One region of the Robertmurraya sp. GLU-23 genome, then DNA from elsewhere that is predicted to be linked to it. Evidence: riboswitches for the same ligand, from Rfam matches in the RefSeq annotation. Region 1 holds a riboswitch; the other holds the start of a gene.
The links. Region 1 has a riboswitch for cyclic di-GMP ahead of ACVBAX_RS14250 (amidase). Riboswitches for the same ligand answer to the same signal wherever they lie in the genome.
Positions count from the first base shown of each region.

Region 2: linked by a shared signal. The riboswitch ahead of ACVBAX_RS07900 (type II secretion system protein) and the one ahead of ACVBAX_RS14250 (amidase) in region 1 are both predicted to bind cyclic di-GMP.

Region 1 covers NZ_JBRKCV010000008.1:69,328-80,521, forward strand. The annotation lists gene ACVBAX_RS14235 (TetR/AcrR family transcriptional regulator) at 176-1,036, shown strand; gene aroQ (type II 3-dehydroquinate dehydratase) at 1,502-1,960, opposite strand; gene ACVBAX_RS14245 (LysR family transcriptional regulator) at 2,070-2,969, opposite strand; gene ACVBAX_RS14250 (amidase) at 3,086-3,955, opposite strand; cyclic di-GMP riboswitch class I at 3,999-4,088, opposite strand; gene ACVBAX_RS14255 (YhfC family intramembrane metalloprotease) at 4,136-4,906, opposite strand; gene ACVBAX_RS14260 (DEAD/DEAH box helicase) at 5,029-6,465, opposite strand; gene ACVBAX_RS14265 (flavin monoamine oxidase family protein) at 6,666-7,994, shown strand; gene ACVBAX_RS14270 (diguanylate cyclase) at 8,081-9,265, opposite strand; gene ACVBAX_RS14275 (MerR family transcriptional regulator) at 9,466-9,864, opposite strand; gene ACVBAX_RS14280 (NAD(P)-dependent alcohol dehydrogenase) at 10,185-11,194, shown strand, end outside.
Region 2 covers NZ_JBRKCV010000003.1:82,529-93,722, forward strand. The annotation lists gene ACVBAX_RS07875 (response regulator transcription factor) at 1-216, opposite strand, end outside; gene ACVBAX_RS07880 (carbohydrate-binding domain-containing protein) at 383-2,413, shown strand; gene ade (adenine deaminase) at 2,453-4,183, opposite strand; gene ACVBAX_RS07890 (deaminase) at 4,212-4,682, opposite strand; gene ACVBAX_RS07895 (hypothetical protein) at 5,094-5,615, opposite strand; cyclic di-GMP riboswitch class II at 5,990-6,073, shown strand; gene ACVBAX_RS07900 (type II secretion system protein) at 6,170-6,541, shown strand; gene ACVBAX_RS07905 (prepilin peptidase) at 6,627-7,379, shown strand; gene ACVBAX_RS07910 (type IV pilus modification PilV family protein) at 7,393-7,797, shown strand; gene ACVBAX_RS07915 (prepilin-type N-terminal cleavage/methylation domain-containing protein) at 7,787-8,191, shown strand; gene ACVBAX_RS07920 (hypothetical protein) at 8,211-9,275, shown strand; gene pilM (type IV pilus biogenesis protein PilM) at 9,301-10,416, shown strand; gene ACVBAX_RS07930 (hypothetical protein) at 10,441-10,995, shown strand; gene ACVBAX_RS07935 (hypothetical protein) at 10,992-11,194, shown strand, end outside.

The sequences.
Region 1 (11,194 bases):
CTCCTATACTATAAGTCCAATAAAATGTACTTCTGTTATACACTTTACATATATTATACCCTGAGTATAAAAATTGCAATGAAAAAACACAGCTAAATAATGGGTTTGTAACCTTCAGAAAAATAAGTTACTATACTTTTATACAGTGAGTCCAAATACTAATTCGGGTGATACAATGAATGATCGGAAGCAACACGTTATTAATACAGCCCACCAGCTTTTTGTAGAAAAGGGATTTCAAGCAACTTCCATTCAAGACATATTAGATTTTAGTAGTATATCTAAAGGAACCTTTTATAATTACTTTTCTTCAAAAAACGAGCTACTCATGGCCATTTTTCGAGTGATCCAAAAAAAGTTTGAGCATGAAAGAAACGAACTTTTAATCGGAAAAGACCCGTCAGATATCGAAGTGTTCATTAAGCAAATGGAATTGCAAGTGAAGACCAATCGAGCAAGTAATCTTATACCTTTATATGAAGAAGTGCTATTTTTAAATGATTCTGAGTTAAAAAAGTTTATTAGTGATTTTCAGTTGCGAATGTTACGTTGGGTATACGAACGCTTTCATGAAATTTTTGGCGAGAGCATGAAACCCTATCTTCTTGATGCTGCCATAATGTTTACCGCTATTTTCCACCATAACCTTAAGTATGAGAGAATGGCGAATAGCTTAAAGAGCAATCCTGAACGGGTAGTAAGATATAGTGTTAATCGACTTTTGGCACTAATGAAGAATGTAGGGGAAACCGGTGAGCAACTTCTTCCACCGGAACTGTTGGATGATTGGTCTCCAACTTGTCATAAGAAAGATAAATCTTATCAAGAACAACTTACACTTGAAATTATGAGTCTAAAAAAAGAGAGCGTGCATATGACTGACTCTGTGAAATATATCGAGCTGCTCGATTTCATCTTAGAGGAGCTTTTGCAGCCTAGCCAAAAGAGGCAGTTTGTAGTGGAAAGTGCAGTAAGAACCTTAGAGGATCACTTTGGAAAAGCAAAACTACAACAACTACGTTCGTATCTTCAATAACAATGCTAGCAGGTATTGGGTCCCTTTGTCTTGGCCTTAATCGAGTAACTAGCGTAATAAGCGGAGAATTTCCGGTTAGATGCAGAATGGAGCAGATTTCGGGGTAAATAAGGGGAGGTTTTCCGCTTATGCAAAGCAAAATCTCCTATTTTCGAATTTTTTGAGCCAATAGGCGGAATCTCTCCGTTTATTTAAGCTTTTTTTAATAACAATTACTAATTAATCGGAATTTCTCCGTCTATTTTTCAGCTCGGGTGCTTAACCTGATCCCTCAACTGATAAGTGCGGACCCTCCTAACCTAAATGTGAGGATCCGCAGCTTTTTATCGACCAGTTTTAATTGTACAATACTTAATCATGTTAATTACTACAAGACGTATGCAAATTCATACGTCTTGTCTTGTGATTTTAATTAATAAAGTACCCAAAAAACGGAACCCTTTAGTCATTGGCCTGCTAGCTTTTTTAAGCTTCTTGTAATTGCTTTTCATCAATAAGTGTTTTTGCGGCTCTTAACCCTAATAAGTAACTGTCACATCCAAAACCGCTAATCTGACCTTGAGCAATTTCTGCAAATACAGAACGATGTCTAAATTCATCTCTTGCATGGATATTAGACATATGAATCTCAATAAACGGTACTTCTAAAATATCTAAAGCATCGCGAATTCCGTAGCTATAGTGGGTCCAGGCACCAGCATTAATAATCACTGCATCGACTTTTTCACGATAGGCTTGATGAATGCGATCTACCATCTCTCCCTCACAGTTCGTTTGGAATGTTTCAAGTTCTAGATCTAACTCTTCTGCTAACTTTTTCATGCTTTCATTAATTTCATCTAGGGTAATCGTTCCATACACCTTCGGATTACGTTTTCCAAACATATTAAGATTCACACCGTTTAGCATAAGTACCTTTTTCATCATAGATTCCCTCTTTCTCTTGCTCATTATTTCACAAACTTGTTTATACGACTATTTTAAAACAGACAATCCATAAATACCAATCGGTTTTTTGGTGAGATCTATAGGCTTACCCTATGAAAAATAAGTTAAGTGAATTTCTTTCAATATAACTTTTAAACTTTTCCACTACAGGTGATAGGTAACGATTCTTTACACTCGCCATGTAGATAATTTGTTCTGGGAGCGGCTCCTGAAAAGGTAGAACTTTAATGTCAAACAGGTCTAAGGTGGAGGATCGCGGAAGGATTCCCACTCCTTGTTTGGCTGCCACTAAGCCCACCAATGCCGTATCTTCTGCTACTTCACAAGATATATATGGAGTGATTCCGGCATCCGTAAATAATTGATCGATTACGGGACGAAATAGACTTTTCTTGTTAAAACAAATGAATTTTTCCTCAGCAATATCCATTAATTCCACGGAATCCTTGGATGCTAACGGATGATCTTTATGAGTGATGAGTACAATATCTCTCTTCATTAATGGAATAAAATCAATCTCTGGTTCATGTTCCGCATACGTACAAAAAGCAAGGTCATAATTTTCTTCCTTTAAGCCTTGGATGATATTCTGTGTGGTTCCTTGAATACAAGAAAACGTTACTTGTCCGCCCTCATTTTCTTCCATAAAAGACTGAATAATCGATGGGACAAAATCGGCTCCTAAGGAGAAAATGAATGCTAAGTCAATGATACCCGTATTGGCATTGGTGAGCTTTTGAAGATTCCTTTCACCCTTTTCAAGCTCCTCTAATCCATTTTCCACATAGGTTAAAAAATAGTGGCCGTATTTGGTCAGCTTAATATTTCGACCAACCTTTTCAAATAACTTGATACTTAATTCTTTTTCAAGCTCGCCGATTGCCTGGCTAAGACTTGGTTGTGTGATATATAGCTGAGCGGCTGCTTTTGTATAATGCTGTGTTTTCGCTAGCACACGAAAATATTGTAAATGTTTCAGGTTCATAAACAGAGCCCTCCCTGTTTCCAAGCTTTAAACAAAGTATATGATGTTTTTTAGACCAGAAAAAGGACTGAATATGAACAAAAAAGCACTCTTTGACAAGTGCTTTCTTTCGTTCTTTATGGTTTCATGGTTTTCCAGCTTCCTACATGGTGGATAGCAATTCCCTTGTATCCAAGAGTGGTTCCGTAATGAGAGGCAACTGAAGCAAGCTGCTCGTTCATATATGCTTCGCCTTCTTCAAAAAAGGAAATTATATCTCCTTCGTCTGTTGCACCTGTTTCTACACCGATGACTAATGCCTTATTATGTTTCCCAGCAAAGGCTACTTCATTTTTGACGATTTCAATGATAGCTGGGGCGGTATCACGATAGGCCATAATCGTTACACTATTCGTTTTTGTAATGACCCACTCCGCTAGATTTCCTTTACCATACGTATTATTATAAGAAACTTCATCAAACCAGAATGGCAGGTCCGCTTCAAGTGGTAGTTTTAATCCTGCAGCTGAAGTATTCGCTTTTGTTATCAGTTCTTGATAACTTTTTACAGTAGCTGCTCTATTCGTATTCCAACCGCTATATAAGTAGGGCTCTACATCTAAATGAATACCCGTAAATTTTTGAGAAGCGGTTGACCCAGCTTGATAGGTTTTTAACCAGTTCATTAACGCATCTTGATTTCGATATCCTTTTGGAGCTACCCAGCTTGGTGCTCCGTCTAGAGCATATACTTTTATCCCTTTTACTGATGCCTTCGTAGTAAAGCTACGGTACACATTCATTGGGATATCACGATCGACTTGTACATAGACTTTGTTGATTTGCTTTTGTTCGAGAAAGCTTATTGTTCCCGCTTCATCACTAACAATTTCCCATGGATTCCATAGCCAGGTGGAGCGATCTACAGTAGAAGCACTCATTTTTGATCCAAAGCCTCCTATTGAAAAAAGCAACACAACAATCATTGATACTACTAGCTTTTTCATTTCAAGTTCCCCCATTCTGCCAGCCGAGGCTCACAAAATGAGACCTGGCAACCTGACAACCATTCGCTAGATCAAGCGATTAGGCTCATGGCTTTGCGTCCTTCCCTTTCGGAGAAGTTTGCCTTTTACAGTTTTTCTTTTATTATACTTTATTAAAACCAACTTTTGTCTCAGGTATTTTTACCCAATCAGCAATTTTCTTAATCTTTTTATAATGAAGAAAGATAGAACTCCGATGAAGGCAATGTACAACTCAATAATCCATAAGCTTTTGATGTATCCAGTTTGGTAGAAGGCTAAAGGAAAATCAATTGCCGCATGAGCGATAATTGCGAGCAGTACGTATTGAAACTTCTTTTTAATAACAGCTAGTAAAACAAGTAAAGTGAAAGCGATTTGCATAAAGAGAGCAAAGAAACGCTCTGGTATTCCCCATAGGTAGTGAGAAACTCCTTGATTTAATAATGTTTCTTTAATGGTAGCTGCTTGATCACTCGGAAGACTAGCTCCGATAGAGGCATCAAATGTACCTGCATTGATCATCGTTGCAAAGAGAAGAAATGGTACAACCGTTGAAAGGGCAATAACTACGGCTTCAATGCCACCCCAGCCTACCCCGAAAGACAGGCCACCTTTGTAATCCTGATATTTTTTCAACAGCCAGATAAATAAGATATAGCGCCCTACTTCCTCAAATATCCCTGCTGCAAAACCGCCGTATAATCCAAATAACCATGGATGTTCCGCATAGTTTGGAAAATTGGTTATGACTGCAACATGAAGAAGTTTCTCTAATACTTGAGTGATAATAACAAACCCGATGCTACCTATTATTAACGGCTTGAGTGAAATTCCTACCTGTTTTTTTGTTATTAGAATGGCACTAGTAAATAGAAGAATAGAAAAAATAATAACTGCGACCATGCTTAAGATTGTTGCATTGCTAATCATCGTAAATCCCCCTTGTTTTTATTATCATTATTGATAATGATAATATTAAAGTAAGAGTTATATTCTGTCAATGGGGTTTTGTTCTTTTTTTCCAATTAAAAAAGCACCTCTTTAAGAAGTGCTTATCTTCTGGCTATATGAACCTTTAATTGTTTCCCTTTTACCGTTGTATGTTTCATTTCGGACAACACCTGTGCCCCTTTGCCATTCAAGATTTCTACATAAGAGACGGTGTCAAGAATCGTGATAATTCCGATATCCTGTGCAGAAACACCATCAATTTTAGAAATGGTTCCGACAAAATCTACGGCCCGCAGCTTCTTTTTCTTGCCGCCATTAAAATAGAGTTTGGTGATATCCTTATTGAGTTCCTCGCTTTTTAGTTGCTTAATCTCCGGCTCTGAACCAATCTTCTCTTCAAAGGCAGATCGTGATCTCTCCACTTGCCCCGAAGCAGGTTTCTCCTTCTGTGGAATATGAAAACCAATGAGCTGCTCAATTTCGTCTAACAGTCGTTTTTCTCTTTCTGTAACAAACGTAGTAGCCTTTCCTTTCATCCCCGCCCGGCCAGTTCTTCCTGTGCGATGGACATAGCTCTCTTTTTCATATGGAATATCAAAGTTAATCACGAGGGAAATATTTTCAATATCAATCCCGCGGGCAGCCACATCGGTTGCGATCAGGTAGCGGAACTCTCCCCGTTTGAATTCACTCATCACATCTAGACGATCTTCCTGAATCATTCCACCATGTATTTTATCGCAATCATACCCAAGCTTCGTTAAATGATCGACAACCATATCCACACGGTCCTTTGTCCGGCAAAAAATGATGCAGCTATCCGGGTTTTCGATAATCGTTACATTTTGCAATAATTGAAGTTTTTCATCTTCCTCCGCCCAATACAAGGAATGTTCAATTAAGTTATCTGTATTGCTTGAAGGTTCTATCTCAACCTCCAACGGTGAGCGCAGATAGTTTTGAGCGAGCTTTTTTACCGCATCAGGAAGAGTGGCTGAAAAGAGCATCGTCACTCGATTTTTTGGCATTTCTTCTATAATGGCCTCTACTTGCTCGATAAAGCCCATGTTTAGCATTTCGTCAGCCTCGTCTATTACAAGGAAGCGAACTTGATCGAGTAGAAGAGTGCCTTTTTGAATATGATCCAGCAGTCGACCTGGTGTCCCAACAACGACATGAGTCTTTTGTTTAAGTTTCGTTTTTTGATACATAAAGGATTGTTTTCCGTATACTTCTACTGCATTGATTCGTTTTAACCGGCCGATATTTATAAAATCTTCTTTTATCTGTACAGCTAACTCCCGAGTAGGGGTGAGTACTAGAGCTTGCGGTTTATTTTCTGTCCAATCAATCAATTCACAAATCGGAATGGCAAAGGATGCTGTTTTTCCACTTCCTGTGCGTGACTTCACGATCACATCCCGCTCCTCTAAGACAAGAGGAATAATTTTTCTTTGGACTTCAGTTGGATGTTGATATTGTAGGCTCGCTAAAGTACTCAATATTTCTTCACTTAAGGTGAAATCTGTAAAATCCATAAAACAGCCTCTTTTCAAAATTTCTTTACAATACTACATTTTACCGAACTTATTCTTTTTATGAAAACAACATGTAAAGTACATTCATTTGACCACATAATGAGTAAAATGTACATGTTTCTTTAAGAACAGAGGGAAAATACTTTCACGATGCCTATATTTATTTTCAGCAGCTAAATCTTTTACGGGAGGCACTCATCGTGCTAAATCATGTAGATGTAGTAATTGTTGGAGCTGGACTATCCGGTCTTGCTGCTGGATGGGAGTTAAGGAAGCACGGAAAAAGCTTTGCTATTTTAGAAGCTCAAAATCGTGTTGGAGGTCGTGTATTAACGATTAGCCATCAAGATTCTACGATTGATCTTGGTGCCCAGTGGGTTTCTCCATTCCAGCCTCGTATACAGTCCTTATTGAAATTTTTCAATATAAAGACCATCCCTTCATACAAACAGGGAAAAACCATATATGATTTACATAACAAGCGCATGCTTAGTTCAAAAACTTCCCCACCTGTTTCACCACAAGGAATGCTAGATTTATTTCTAACTCGAAAGAAGATCCATCAATTAACGAAGCTTATTCAGAAAGAAGGATTATTACATTCCTCTTTAATGAGAGAATATGATGCGCTAACTATGGACAGCTGGATTGAAAGACAAATGTTCTCAACATACGGAAAAGCATTCTTCCGTATTTTCTGTGAAGAACTTTCCTCCCTTGAGCTTAGCGAATTTTCCTTCTTAGACATCCTTTGGTTCATCCAATCCGCCGGTGGAATGGATCAGATTTTGACTGCTGAAGATATGTGGATAACGAGTGGGGCGCAAACCTTACCACTAAGAATGGCTACAATTATGCAGGATCAAATTTACTTCAATCAACCTGTAAGAAAAATTGAGTGGAGAAACAGTGCTGCAACCGTCCACACTGATTCCGAGTGTTGGACTAGCAAAAAAGTCATCGTTGCCATCCCTCCTGCTTTCAGCGCAAAAATACAATACAATCCCCCACTGCCTGCACTTCGCGAACAGCTTTGTCAGCGGGTTGGGCAAGGATCGATCATAAAATCAGTCATCATATATAACACCCCATTTTGGAGAGAAGATGGATTATCTGGCAGCTCTTACTACGATTGCGGACCGATTCGAGCTACGATGGATAGCACCACACCAGACCAGCCTCATGGTGTTCTAACTGCATTGATCGGGGGAAAATACGCAAGAAGTTTGGGTCGATTGACAAAAGAAGCACGCAGGAAAGAGATTATAGCTTGTATTGCCCATTTATTCGGAAGCAAGGCCCTTGAGCCTATCAGTGTGTATGAGAAAGATTGGGCAGAAGATCCTTGGGCAAGAGGAGGCTATGCTGCCCATTTTGCAACCGGCGTGATCTCTGAATATGGGGCTGCCTTATCGGACCCGGTTGGACCTATTCATTGGGCGGGGACGGAAACAGCTAATGAATGGCGCCTTTACATGGAGGGTGCCATTGAATCAGGAGAACGCGCCGCAAAAGAAACCCTAAAATAAAAATGGGTGTCTGTCACCCTTCGTGGACACTTTTGCCCTTTTTGTCCGCGTGGGGTGGACAAACATCCCCCTTTTCTATATTTTGATTAGTTTATTTGACTTAGCCTCTCATCTTCAAACCCTTCTGTAGATAAAAAGCCTCGACTGACACCATTTCTTCCATTTCTTTTTGCTTCATAGAGAGCTTTATCACAGGCAATATACATCGTTTCTAGTTCTGTCTCTACGGTAGGGATAATAGTTATTATACCCATACTAACCGTGTATGAAAGCTCCCATTCCGTCAAAATCTCCTTCTCTATCCCTTTACAAATTTCTGATGCTAACTTCATGGATTGCTTCTCATCTGTTTCTGGTAGAAGAATCGCAAATTCGTCGCCACCAAAACGGCTAAAATAATGCCCTTTGCTGATATACTCCCGAATCTTCTTACTCAATTCACGCAGCACATGATCACCAACATCATGTCCATATTTATCATTAATCTTTTTAAAATAATCAATATCAAACAAAATAAGAGATATGGGTTTCTTATTCTTAGAACATGCCATTAAACACTTGTTTGCTTCTGAGAAAAATACTCTTCGATTCAACGCTCCTGTTAAGTCATCATAACTGGCTAATCGAATAAGCTCTTGATCCGCTTGTTCTTTTAATATGAGGATAAATCCTGTGTTTCCGATCAGCATCACAAGATAAAGACCTATGAAAGAAAGTGTTTGAAAAAATCCTGGTGTAAAAAAGCTCCATGTATAAGCGGACATTAGGGTAACGATCCCTCTACCACACAAGGCCAAAGCTAAAAACAAGTAAAATAAACCTAATATCTTTCTTAATCGCGAGGATTCTCGCTTATATACTAAATGATAGACAGGTAGAATCATAAGCATAGCGGTACCAAATGAAGCAACGGCAATTCGGTTGCTCTCTAAGTTGAAAAATAGAATAGCTAAATGAAAAGCAAATATGTTTATGAAGGTCATAATCAAATACGTTATTTTTATCCGTTTTGTATACACGTTCAACAGTTTTAGAATCGCTATCATTTCAAACGAAGTCCCTAAAAACAGTAAAGTGTTGGCAACCGAGATGGTGAACACATCCGAAATGCCACCCCATAAGGTTAATAATGTCCAGGCAAGGGCCTGAACACATTTGGCCAAGAAAAAAGTAGTAACCGTCTTATCTGTTCGATGGTCGCGCCAATAAGCACTAATTAAAAACACAGTAAAAACATGACCCGTAACCAAAATAACAAAAATTGTTTTCATATCAAGAGAATAGCCCATTTATGTATCACGCACCTGAACAAATAATATACCGTTATATACCGTTATATACTACTACACTTTGTGGTGTCTGACACCCCTCGTGGACACATTTGCCTTTTTTGTCCGCGTCGGGTGGACACTAAGACCATAACCAAAGGCCTGAGCCCGGTACAATACCGAGTTCAGACCTTACAAGCTGCCTAAATTAATAATCTAGTATGAATCTCTTCCGTTCCGGCATTCAAAGCCGTCTTGTAATACAAACATTTATGCTCAATGAGTTTCATTGTTTTTTTCAATTCTTCCATCTGTGCTTCTACACAAGCCTTTCTTTCCAAAAACATATCATATCTTTGTTGCAACGTGGAGTCCCCATCAGAACACCATTCAATGAAGTTCTTAATCTCCTTAATAGGCATTCCGGTGGATTTTAGACATTCAATTATTTTTAAAGCTTCAATATCGGATTCTTTAAACAAACGTATTCCGTTGGCTGTCCTTTCTACAAAAGGCATAAGCCCCTCTTTGTCGTAGTAGCGCAAGGTATATACTGTAACATTCAATTCTTTTGCAACTTCGCTAATAGAATAAGTCTTCAACATTTAACTCCCTTTCTAAATGATATAGACCTCGAGTTAACTCTAGTGTTACGAGGGAGTTTATCACCGTATTTGCTGAATGTCAAAGTTTTAGAGGAAAGTAAAAATAAACTAGATTGATAGATAGTTTGAAACATGTATGGCCAAAGAGAGCTTTTTTAAAAAAAAATCATTTAATTACTTGACCTAGAGTTAACTCTAGGGATTAACATGATTTTGCAAGAGATAAAAGGTGGGATAGAAAAAATTGAACCTTAATGATTCAGTTTACCTAAACAACATATTCTCTTGAAAAGTATAAATTTTAGGAGGTTTTATTAATGGTAATTGCTAAAGCAAGAGCTGTCGACGGTCCAGACAAACCGTTTCGAGCAGCTGAAATTAAACGACGCGATCTTGATTTACATGATGTTCTAATAGAAATTAAATATGCAGGAATATGCCATTCTGATATCCATACGGCACATGGAGAATGGGGTCCAGTGAACTATCCACTCGTACCTGGACACGAGATTGCGGGAATGGTCACAGAAATAGGAGCTGAGGTCACAAAGTACAAGGTCGGTGACCGAGTAGGGGTCGGATGTATGGTGGATTCCTGTGGTGAATGTGAGAACTGCCGTAAAGGAGAAGAACAATACTGTCTCAAAGGAAATGTCCCTACCTATGCTGGTGTTGATAAATACGGTGAGCCAACTCAGGGTGGCTACTCTACTCACATAGTGGTAACGGAGGATTTCGTAGTCAGAATTCCTGATGGTATTGAGCTTGATGCTGCAGCACCATTACTTTGCGCAGGTATTACGACATATTCACCATTAAATCATTGGGGTGCTGGTCCGGATAAGAAAGTAGCGGTTGTTGGTCTGGGCGGTCTTGGTCATATGGCTGTTAAGATTGCACACGCCATGGGTGCAGAAGTTACCGTTCTGTCACAAACTTTGAGTAAAAAGGAAGATGGTTTGCAATTCGGTGCCGACAGCTACTATGCCACAAGTGATCCTGAGACATTTAATAAACTTGCCGGAACTTTTGACCTGATCATTAACACGGTAAGTGCAAAAATTGACATTAGTGCTTACCTCTCACTGTTAACGCTGGATGGTACTTTAGTAAATGTTGGCGCACCTGCAGAGCCATTGGCAGTAAATGTGTTCTCTCTGATCGGTCATCGCCGTTCATTTGCAGGTTCAATGATTGGAGGCATCCGTGAGACTCAGGAAATGTTAGACTTCTGTGCAGAACATAATATTGTTCCTAGCATTGAAGTGATTTCAGCGGACAAAATTGATGAAGCCTACGAACGCGTATTAGCCTCAGATGTGAAGTA
Region 2 (11,194 bases), on a different contig from region 1:
CGTTGTAATATTCTTCTTTCGGAGTTCCTCTAGTACCTCGTAACCATTCATATGAGGCATCATAATGTCTAAAATGATCACATCAAAAATATTTTGTTCTGCTAAATACAATCCTTCTTCTCCATCAAATGCTTGTTCAACTTGAAACAAATCATTTGTCGTTTCTTTGATCGATTCCGATAGGACTTTATCATCTTCTATAATTAATAGATTCAATATTCTTCGCCTCCTTGTATGAACTGTTTTTGCTTGAATGAATTAAGTTCGATTATAGGGGCTAATTCGAGAAATGCAAATTATTTATTGAATATAAATTTTTTTAAGGTTTTGTTAAGGTTGGGCAAACATAATAGGCTTATCAAATAGAAAAGGAGCCAAGTTGATGAAACGAAAATATAAATTTACGAAGTTAATTGCACCTTTATTGTGCACCACATTATTATTTGCCTGCAGCAATACGGAAGAGGAGTCTAGTTCAGAAACAAGTACTGCTACAGAGGTTAATATAGAGAGTTTAAGCACACTAGCAGACAGCGACATACAATCTGTTGTAAGTGGACTTGTAAGTTATAGTGATGATGATCTTTATACAGACTGGGAATATGAAGAGGTAACAAGTATCCAGTTGAATGGATCAACAGCAACCTATGAAGGATCAGGTGGTGTAGTTGTTTCAGGAAGTACCGTTACGATTAAAACAGGGGGCGTATATGTTCTTAGTGGAACATTAGACGATGGTCAAATTGTTGTAGATGCAGAAGATAAGAATACCGTTCGAATCGTATTAAATGGAGTAGATATTACTAGCAGCTCTTCAGCCCCTATATATGTGAAGAATGCAGAGAAGACAGTTATCTCTATGCCGGAAGGAACGGAAAATACAATAACAGATGGATCACAATATGTGTACGATGATGCAGAAGCAGAAGAACCAAACTCAGCCATTTTTAGTAAAGGCAATTTAACGATTAATGGGGAAGGAAAACTTGTGGTTGAAGCGAACTTTAACAACGGAATTACAGGAAAAGATGATCTGAAAATCACGGGTGGAAATATTGAAATTACCGCTAAGGATGATGCGATTGTTGGACGAGACCTGCTGGCTATTAAGAACGGAACGTTTACGATCACAGCAGGTGGTGACGGCATGAAAACGACCAATGATGAGGATGCTGAAAAAGGAAATCTAGTCATTGAAGCTGGAACATATTCGATTTCAGCAGAAAATGACGGAATTCAAGCCCAAACCTCTCTGTATACATTAGGTGGAGACTATACCATTACAACTGGTGGAGGAAGCCCTGAGACGGTTGCGGCTAATGAAAATGCAATGGGTGGAAGAGGCCAAAGTGAATCAACTACTACAACAACAACGACAGAAACAAGCAGCTCAAAAGGGTTAAAAGCAACAGCTGAACTGGCCATCGCTGGTGGAACATTTGACATTGATTCTCTTGACGACGCCGTTCATAGTAATGGTAACGTCCTTATTGAAAGTGGGGAATTAGCGATTGCGACCGGAGATGATGGCATCCATGCGGACTCTTCAGTCTTAACGAAAGGTGGAAATATCACCATTACTAAGAGTTACGAAGGAATCGAAGGTGGAGTCATTGCGATTGCAGATGGAAACATCGATGTAACGGCAAGTGATGATGGACTCAATGTTGGTGGTGGAGTCGATGGGTCAGGAATGGACATGGAGAGCAGTGCATCTTCTGATATGATGCTTCAAATCAGTGGTGGTTATGTGTCTGTTAATTCACAAGGTGATGGACTTGACTCGAATGGAAACTTTGTTATGACTGGAGGAACGGCGGTCGTAAGTGGCCCAACCAACTCTGGAAATGGTTCATTAGATTATAATGGGACCTTCGAAATCTCTGGAGGATTATTAATCGCAGCTGGCAGCTCCGGAATGGTCCAAGCAAGCTCTGATACGTCTGAGCAAAATGGCATTCTTATGACATACCCAGCAACTCAAAGTGCAGGGACATTAATACACTTAGAAGATAGTGAAGGAAATACAATAGCTACATTTGCACCAGAAAAAGAATATTCTTCTGTATATATCAGCTCGTCTGATTTAGAAAAGGACTCTAGTTACACATTATATTCTGGAGGAAAATCAACAGGTACAGAAACGAATGGTTTATACACGGATGGAGAATATAGTGGTGGCACGAAGGTGGTCGAGTTCACCATTTCTGATGTCGTAACCTGGCTGAATGAATCAGGAGTGACAGAAGCCCAAAGCGGTATGGGTGGAATGGGAGGCCGTGGTGGTGGCGGCGGAATGAGAGGCGATGGAGGAACACCGCCTGAAGGCATGGAACGACCAGATAGAGGGACAACACCTGGCACGGATTCTAGCACGACCGACCAAAGCACAACAACGGGTGATAGTTTATAAGAACGAGTAAAAGGTAGAAGGGATTTCCTTCTACCTTCTTTAACATGGAATATGTTTTTGATTTTTTACATCATACAGTCCTTGAGCGGTTAGCTTAATTTCTGGGATGACTGGTAGAGATAAGAAGGATACCGTTAAGAACGGGTTGAAGCCTTCGCCTACGCCAATTTCCTCTAGTGCAAAGGTCAGCTTATTTAAACCAGCATACACGTCTTCATATGTGCCCATTGAAAGAAGACCAGCAATGGGGAGGTGAAGAGAGGCTAATACTTCTCCATCTTTCACAACGACAAGTCCGCCCTGCATTTCCTTTATTTTTTGAGCAGCAAATAAGATATCAGAGTCGCTTGTTCCAGCGACCACTAAATTATGTGAGTCATGAGCAACAGTAGACGCAATCGCTCCATTTTTCAATCCTAACCCTTTGACGATTCCTACGCCAATTTCATTCGTATAATGATGCCTTTCAATAACAACTAGCTTGCATTGATCTTTTTCTAACGAAGATTCAAAACAACCCGTTTCGTTTACGGTCACTTCTTCAATGAGATGATTGGTTACGAGGCTATTTTTATTGATTTCTATAATATTGGCTTTGTTTTCAGCAATAGGAAGATGTAATGCCTCTTCGGTAAAATCATGAAAACAAACGGTGTTTACATATTCAGAGGAGATATCTGCTTGCTCATTTTCTGGGAAATAAATTAATTGCCCATGTTCAACGATAAGATTTCCATCTTTAAATACATGGGAGATGCTTACAGATTCCAGATCATCTAGCAGTAAAAAGTCCGCGTCATATCCTGGTGCAATTGCTCCTTTTTCCTGTAACCCAAAGCACTCAGCTGTATTAATGGTAGCTAACTGAATAGCCGTAAGGGGGTCGAGTCCTTCTGAGATGGCTAATCGAACATTGTAATCAATGCTTCCTTCATGAAGGATATCATCAAGATGTTTGTCGTCTGTAACAAATAGACAGCGTCTAGCATTTCTTTCATTAACGACAGGAAGCAGCTTCTTTAAATCTCTAGCAACGGTACCTTCTCGAATCATAAGGTACATCCCGCGGCGCAAACGAGCCGTCGCATCTTCGGCCGTAGTACACTCATGATCGGTACGTACACCAGAAGTCATAAAGACATTAATGTCCATATCACTTAGACCAGCGGCATGACCATCAATTTTTGCGTTTAACCGCTTTGCTTCATATAGCTTATTTAACATCGACTCTTCCGCATGTTTCACAGCTGGAAAATTCATAACCTCTGCTAAACCGAGCACTCTTGGATGGGAAAACAATGGCGACAGATCCTCAATCTCAAGTGTGGCACCCGCTAACTCAAAGCTAGTGGCAGGTACGCAGGAAGGAAGCATAAAGTAAAAATTAAAGGGGAGATTTTCTGAAGTATCAAGTAAAAGCTGAATGCCTTTTACACCTAGTACATTGGCGATTTCATGAGGATCGGCAATAATAGTGGTCACTCCTCGTAGCAGCTCAACCTTCGCAAATTCCTTTGGAGACACCATAGATGATTCAATATGAACATGACCATCAAGAAAAGCAGGGCATACATATCGCCCGCTTGCATCAAATTCCTTTTTACCAGAATAATTCCCTACTCCAACAAAGGCACCATCTGTAATAGCAACGTCACCTTCATAGATTTCACCGGTAAATACATCAATAATTTTGCCATTTTTTATGACAAGGTCAGCCTCCATTTTCCCTGAGGCTGCTTCAATACGTTGTTTTAGTCTGTTTTTGTCCATACTCTCCTCCTAGAGTGTCTATAAGAGACTAGTATTCTGTTTTGTCAGATGATACTTCCCACATTTTAAACGGTAGATTGTACTGCTCAACCGTAATTTGATTCATCATAATCGTTCTGTTTTCAATTGGCAAGCTAATTTCTTCATAAATAAAGTGGTCATCAAAGCCAATTTGAGCCGCTTCCTCTTTCGTACAAGCATAATAAACTGCCTTTGGTCTCGCCCAATAAATCGCTCCGATGCACATCGGACATGGCTCACAGCTTGTATAAATCTCACAATCTGTTAATTGAAAGCTACCTAAATAGGAGCATGCCTCACGAATCGCTTGAACCTCAGCATGGGCAGTAGGGTCATTGCTGCTCGTGACCTCATTTTTTCCTTTTCCGATAATTTTCCCGTCTTTAATCACAATGGCCCCAAAAGGACCACCATGATTACTTAACACATTTTCACAAGCTAACTTAATCGCTTCATTCATAAAAAATACTTTTTCCAATAAAATCACCTTTTCCGATGTTGTGAATGTTTGAGTAAGGCTGTTTTCGTAAGGTAGTTGTTAAAATCTTAAAGCCGATTTTAACGTGAAAATAACTATTTTACGCTTAAGAATTTAGTTTGCAGGCTCTCTTCTTATTAAATTTATGCTATTTTCTGCGGGAACTTAGCACAATTATTACAATTTTGTTCCAAAAAGCAACAAAGTTTAAGAAAAGAGCCTTGAGTAAAAAACTAACCTTTGTAAAAAGGTTAGTTTTTTGGGGTTGGAGGGATAAAGAAGGTTTATATAATAGGTGGGTATATTTCTGTATTATATGTATGTTTGAATATTCTGTCTGTTATGTTGTAACATTTTTTAACAATAAAAAAGCTCTTACCTGGAAAAGGTAGGAGCAACTTGTCAGATTATTTACTTAGAACGTAGTCTCTTGATAGCTTTTACGAGTAAGGTGATATACCCAATCATGATCCCATAACCAATCAGAAGAATAAGCATAGGCACATATTCGGGAGTAGTCCCAGAATCGGTAGACATGCCAGCCAAGAACAAAGGCATGATTGGAAGCATGATGACACCTGGTCCCATTCCAAGTACCGGTAAGGCACCGATCCCAATGACTACCCATGGCCAAATGGGTTTTTTCTCTTGAGGAGTCGGATCTAGATTTGTTTCAATGACAGTGTATTTTGCTTTATATTCGTTATATTTCTTAATGGCTGTCCAAGCTCTCTTCATTCCCCATAGCAAAACAACAATCATGCAAACACCAATTGTAAAGAAAATGATAGAGATAGAAGTTACGATTTCTAGTTGTCTGATTTGCATAAAAAGTGTTAACAGTATACCGGGTAAAGAGAAAACGATAAAAAGGCCACCCAAAATAAGAACAACCCAAGCCCAAATAGGTTTTTGTTGGTATGGTTGAGACATATGTAATCCCCTTTTTAATAGAATAAGTGATATTTTCTTCCTATTATAATGGGTAAAAAGGGAAAAATGTTACTTTGTTTTATAAATATTGGAAAAATTTATTTGAGGTAGATTATGATATCTAATAGGTATAAGGAACTATTTAATGGTTGCTCCTGTTATTAATTGGAATTGCTATTTCTGAAAAATAAAGATGATAAATGAGGAAATTGAAGATACTACTCTATATGGGAAAATAGTATAGAAAATGGTGTTTTTAAAATAATGTTTAGCCAACATTTCCTAATAGTAAATTTACATAAAACCTCTTTTTTTTTCATTTTTTTTAGTGTAGACTACTAGTAAATAAGTAATGTTTATCACAGAGTCTTTTCATTAGATAAGGGCGCGAAGAAATATGACTTGTACGTGGGCACCTGAGTCATATCGAGCGATTGGTGCAACCGACCTTTACAACTACATTCCATAGAATGAGCTGTAAAGGTTTTTTTATTCCCAAATTTTAAGAAAAAGCTCTCGAAAAAACATAAAAATTAAAAGGGGGACCTTTCTTCATGTTAAAATCATTAAAGAAGAAAATGAAAGACCAAGCGGGTTTAACACTAATTGAACTACTTGTTGTTATTGTTATTTTGGGGATTATTGCTGCTGTGGCGGTGCCGATGGTTATGGGCAATAAGGATAAAGCAGAGATTAATACTAATAAGCAGACTTTATCTATTTTAAAGGATGCAGTTAACAGATATGAAGTAGAAGTGGGAAGCGTACCAGCTGACGTAGGTGCACTTGTAGCAGGCAAATATCTAGATTCTGCACCAACATGTGCTGAAGATACAACAAAGTTTTTCACAGTTACTAACGGAGCTATAAGTTCATCTTGTAATGGTGTTTCAACACCATCTTCTGATGATTCAGACGAAGATTAATAGCTAATATTAGCTGTCGCAACATAAAAAATGCGGCAGTTTTATTTTTATGAAATGGAAACCTCGATGAAAGGGGCTGAAGTAATTGCTTATAGTTGATCTATTCATTATTATTATATCCCTCGTATTGGGTAGCTTCTTTAATGTAGTAGCAATCCGTCTCCTAAAAAAAGAATCCATCTCCTACCCACCATCCCACTGTACCTCCTGTAATCACAGGTTAGGTTTCTTTGACTTATTTCCTCTATTTAGTTACCTATTCTTAAAAGGTCGTTGTCGTTATTGTAAAGAAAGGATCTCTCCTTTATACCCATTAGGAGAGGGAATGACTGCAATCATATTTTTTATTGTTTACAAAGAAATAGGGCTTACTTCAGAACTACTACCTGCAATCCTATTATCAACGTTATTAATTCTTTCTGTACTAACAGACATTCGTGAAAAGTTAATTTTAGACGTGATTACTCTACCAAGTATTGTAGTTCTAGTAATTGTACGTTTCTTTATCGGAGAAGAACCATTTTTAACTTACTTACTAGGCAGTGTAGTTGGTTTCGGTTTGCTCTTGTTGCTTGCTGTTGTTAGCAAAGGCGGCATGGGTGGCGGTGACATTAAGCTGTATGCAGCTATTGGAGTGGTACTCGGCCCAGCACTAACTGTAATGAGCTTGGTTTTAGCCTCATTTGTAGGAGCCGTTGTTGGAGTACTATTAATCGCACTAAAAGTTGTTAAACGAAAAGAACCGATTGCCTTTGGGCCTTCGATTATGATTGGAACATTAGTGGCATACCTGTACGGAGAGGATATTTGGACCTGGTACAGCTTACTACTCCTATAAGGGGAAGATAAAAATGAACAACGAAAAGGGAGTCACATTAATTGAATTATTGATCTCTGTCGTCATTGCTGGAATGGCTATTATCCCTCTGCTGTTAATTATGACAGGCAGTTTTACTAGAACAACTGAACAGGGAAGGGATACACAGCTAATATATTTTGGCCAACAAGTAATGGAAGAAATCCGACAAAACGGCTTCACTGGTTCAACGCAAAATTATGACTGTTCCACTACGCAAGGCTGTAATATGCCTGGAACTCTCGGGGACCTGATAGACGCAACAGTTAAAGTGGTTGGGCAGGAATATACTCAAGAGAATATAACTCAAAGCTATAGTGAAATCCAAGTAATTGTAACTTCTGAAATAGATTCTAATGACCAAATCGAACTTTTTACGGTGGTGAGAAATGGTGAATAACCAAAAAGGTGTAACATTGATTGAATTATTAATTGTTATTCTTATTATGGTTAGTGTATCTGGACTTGTTTTCGCTCTATTTAGTTATGGGATAAAAATGGAAAGTGCAGTATCAAAGGAAAATGAATTGCAACGGGAAGCTAGATTTATAATGGAAACCATCTCTAATGCTGTTAGAGATGGGGAAGATGTTCGCAGTAAGATTTCATTTTCAAATAATGAATTAAAACTGGAATCAAATCTCTTATCGAATAACGTTAAGCAATTTGACTTTATGCCAGATGTAGAAAACGCAAGCCAATTCAAAGTAACCTTAGTTTTAGAAAAAGATAAACAAGAGTATAAAATATCTACTAAGGTAACCTCTAATGGAGAAGAAAGAGTAAGGTATTAGCTTTTTAGGGAGGAACTTTATGTTTGATAATTTGAGGAGGAACCAATCTGGAGCTGCACTAATGATTGTTCTAATCTTGGTTGTAATTGTCAGTATAGTTGGAACCTCTATGTTAGCAACCACTACTTATGGATTAAAAAATATAGTGAAAACAACTAAGGAGCAAGAAGAGTTTTACCGTGCTGAAGGAGCAATTGAAATAGTGTTAAATGAAATGGCTAATTATCAAGGTAAGGAAGGAAATGGCCCTTTAGCATACCTTCAAGAAAAGAGTAATGTAGCTAACTATTCAATTGGTGAAAAGAACGTTGAAGTTAGTTTAAGTACTAATATTGATCCTGATAATGTGAAATCCGGGGATACTATTGAGTTAACTTTAGGAGCTAAGTATACGAATGAACAAGAATCACAACTTAGTAGGGTAGTGAAAGTAGATATTACTGTGGATAATAAGATGGATTCTCCCTTTAAACAACCATATAACTTTGTAGATGATGATGATCTTAACTATAAATACGATAAAGATTCAGAACACCAAATAAAGATACCGATGCAAGAAACAGAACTAAAAATATATGAAGATGTATTAATCGATTATGGTGTCGTCTGGCCAGAAACTGATAAGAAAGGTAACAAAACAAGTTATTCAATAGAAGAAATGAAAGAAATAATAGAGGATCAGTCCGATCCAAGTAAAACCGAGACATTAATCTTCGATACTCTTGATATGAGTGGTAATAGTGACCCAACTATAACAATCCCAGAAAATAAAAGGGTTTTTATTAAAAATGTCATTCTTAGAGGTAGCGCAAATAAAGATCAGATAGTAATAAAAGGAGCTCTTATTGTAGATATATTGGATTTTAATGGTAATAGCATAATTAATGTACACAGTGGAATTGTTATTAATGAGGTGGCAGGACAGTCTAAAAGGTTTAAAGTTTATAGTGAACTAGATGAGGCAACGGGGATAAGTTGTGAGCTCATGAAAGTAACATGTGAGCGTCTTATTCTAGAAGAAGGTGGAAAAAGTCTCGCTTCTAGCATGAAAAAAGAAAGTATATCATTTTCTACCATACGATAATTCATCAACAGAAAGAAGGTGCAACATGTTCAATTTCAAAAAAAACGATACATTCTCCGGAATAGACTTTCGCGATCAGTATATTACAACTGCGAAGGTACAAATCCAAAACAATAAACCTGTTTTACTTGATATAGATGTAACAGATGCAAAGAATACCATATTAGAAAATTCAAGAATAGCCGATATAAAGGGTGTAGCGGACTTGTTGAAGGAGAAGGTGTTGGACAAGCATGTTCATCTGGCCTTTCCTACTCAAAACATTATTGTGAGACGAATAACTTCGCTTCCTGATTTAAAGGAAGAAGCACTTGCGAAGCTTCTTCAATACCAGGTTGGAGAAAGTATCCATCTCCCTTTTGAAAAGTCTATTTATGATTTTGTGAAGATCGGGACAATTAAGGCAGAGCCCGACGAGCAGATGGATATCGAAAATTTGACGGCTGTGGAATTTGCTTCTGAGGTAAGAGAAAAGGCAACCGATAAAGCGGATATTCTGTTTTTTGCGACGTCTTTGCCGTTATCGGAGGACCTTTTGGAAGTGAGTATTCAGGCAGGTTTGAAGCCGTTAAGCGCGGAGATTCGCGGCACAGCTTTGCAGAGATTGGTTTCACATACAAACCCAGAGTGGTTGCAGGGAACCGAAATGATCGTGGACCTTTCTAAAGACTCTATAGATATCCATATTTTCGACAATGGAACCATAGCCTTTTCAAGAACGATGACAGTGGGAGCAATCGAGTCGGAACAGGAAGATTTGTTTTCAACCAGTGATGTGTTGCCTTTTGATGGGTTTGTTGAGAGCTTAGTAGAGGCGTCTGTATCAGTTGAGGAGACAGCCATCTATGAAGAGACTTATATTAACGATGTTGTTACTGAAATAGAGAAAGCACAGAACTTCTTTCGATTCTCATTAAGTAAGGGAAATGGCTATTTTAAACGAGTGATTGTTACCGGGGTTAATGCTTGCCAATTTGTATCTGTTCTTTCTGATAGACTTGAGGTACATGTAGCAGATATTGATTTTTCAAAGATTGTTACGGACCATTTCCCAAACAAAGACCTATTGAACTCAACAAGTGTTGCGATTGGACTAGCTCTTAAAGGAAATGAAATTGTAAAGAAGAAGTGGAAAAAGTAATGGTGGTAGTTAGGAGAGATCGTAGTGAACTTTAGTATTGATTTATTGCCACAGGAAAGGAGAAACAGGTTAAATAGATTGCCATATTTACTTGGCACAGCAGCCTTGTTTCTTGTGATTTCCGCATTACTCATTATTTTATTTATTACGGGGAAAAGTTCAATCCACGAGCTCGACGAGAAAATTGCAACGAGCACGGAAGCGAGAGATACGGTATTAGCGGAGATTACGGCCCGTCGATCGGGTGTGACAGAATATAATTTTGTAGATAAATATAATAAAATTCATGGGTTTTTAAATGCTATTTATAAAAACCCAATCAGTATAAAAGAAGATTTATACAAACTTCTTCCAGAAGGTGGTTCCGTCTCCAATTATACCTTTGAACATACGGGTGCACTGACTATGACGGTTTTATTCCCAACAAAGGATTCAGCAGCGACCTACCTTCAGCAGCTATTACAGGCTGACTTTGTTACAGAGGCAAAGGTGACGAGTATTAATTTAAATACGGAGAACAATTTATACGAAGCATATTTTGAGGCGACTGTTGTGACGTTAGAAGGTGAGCTGCAATGAAATTAGAGAGTTTGCTAAAAGAAAAGATACTAATAATTGCGATTGCGATATTGGTTGTATTTAGTGGAATCTTTTACTGGGCTATCTTACGACCACTTTCTGCGGAACAAGCAGAAAAGGAAGCGAACCTACAAATAATTGAAGCTGACACTAGCAGCTATGAAAAGGTGCTCCAATCATTAGAGCCACAAACGATGAC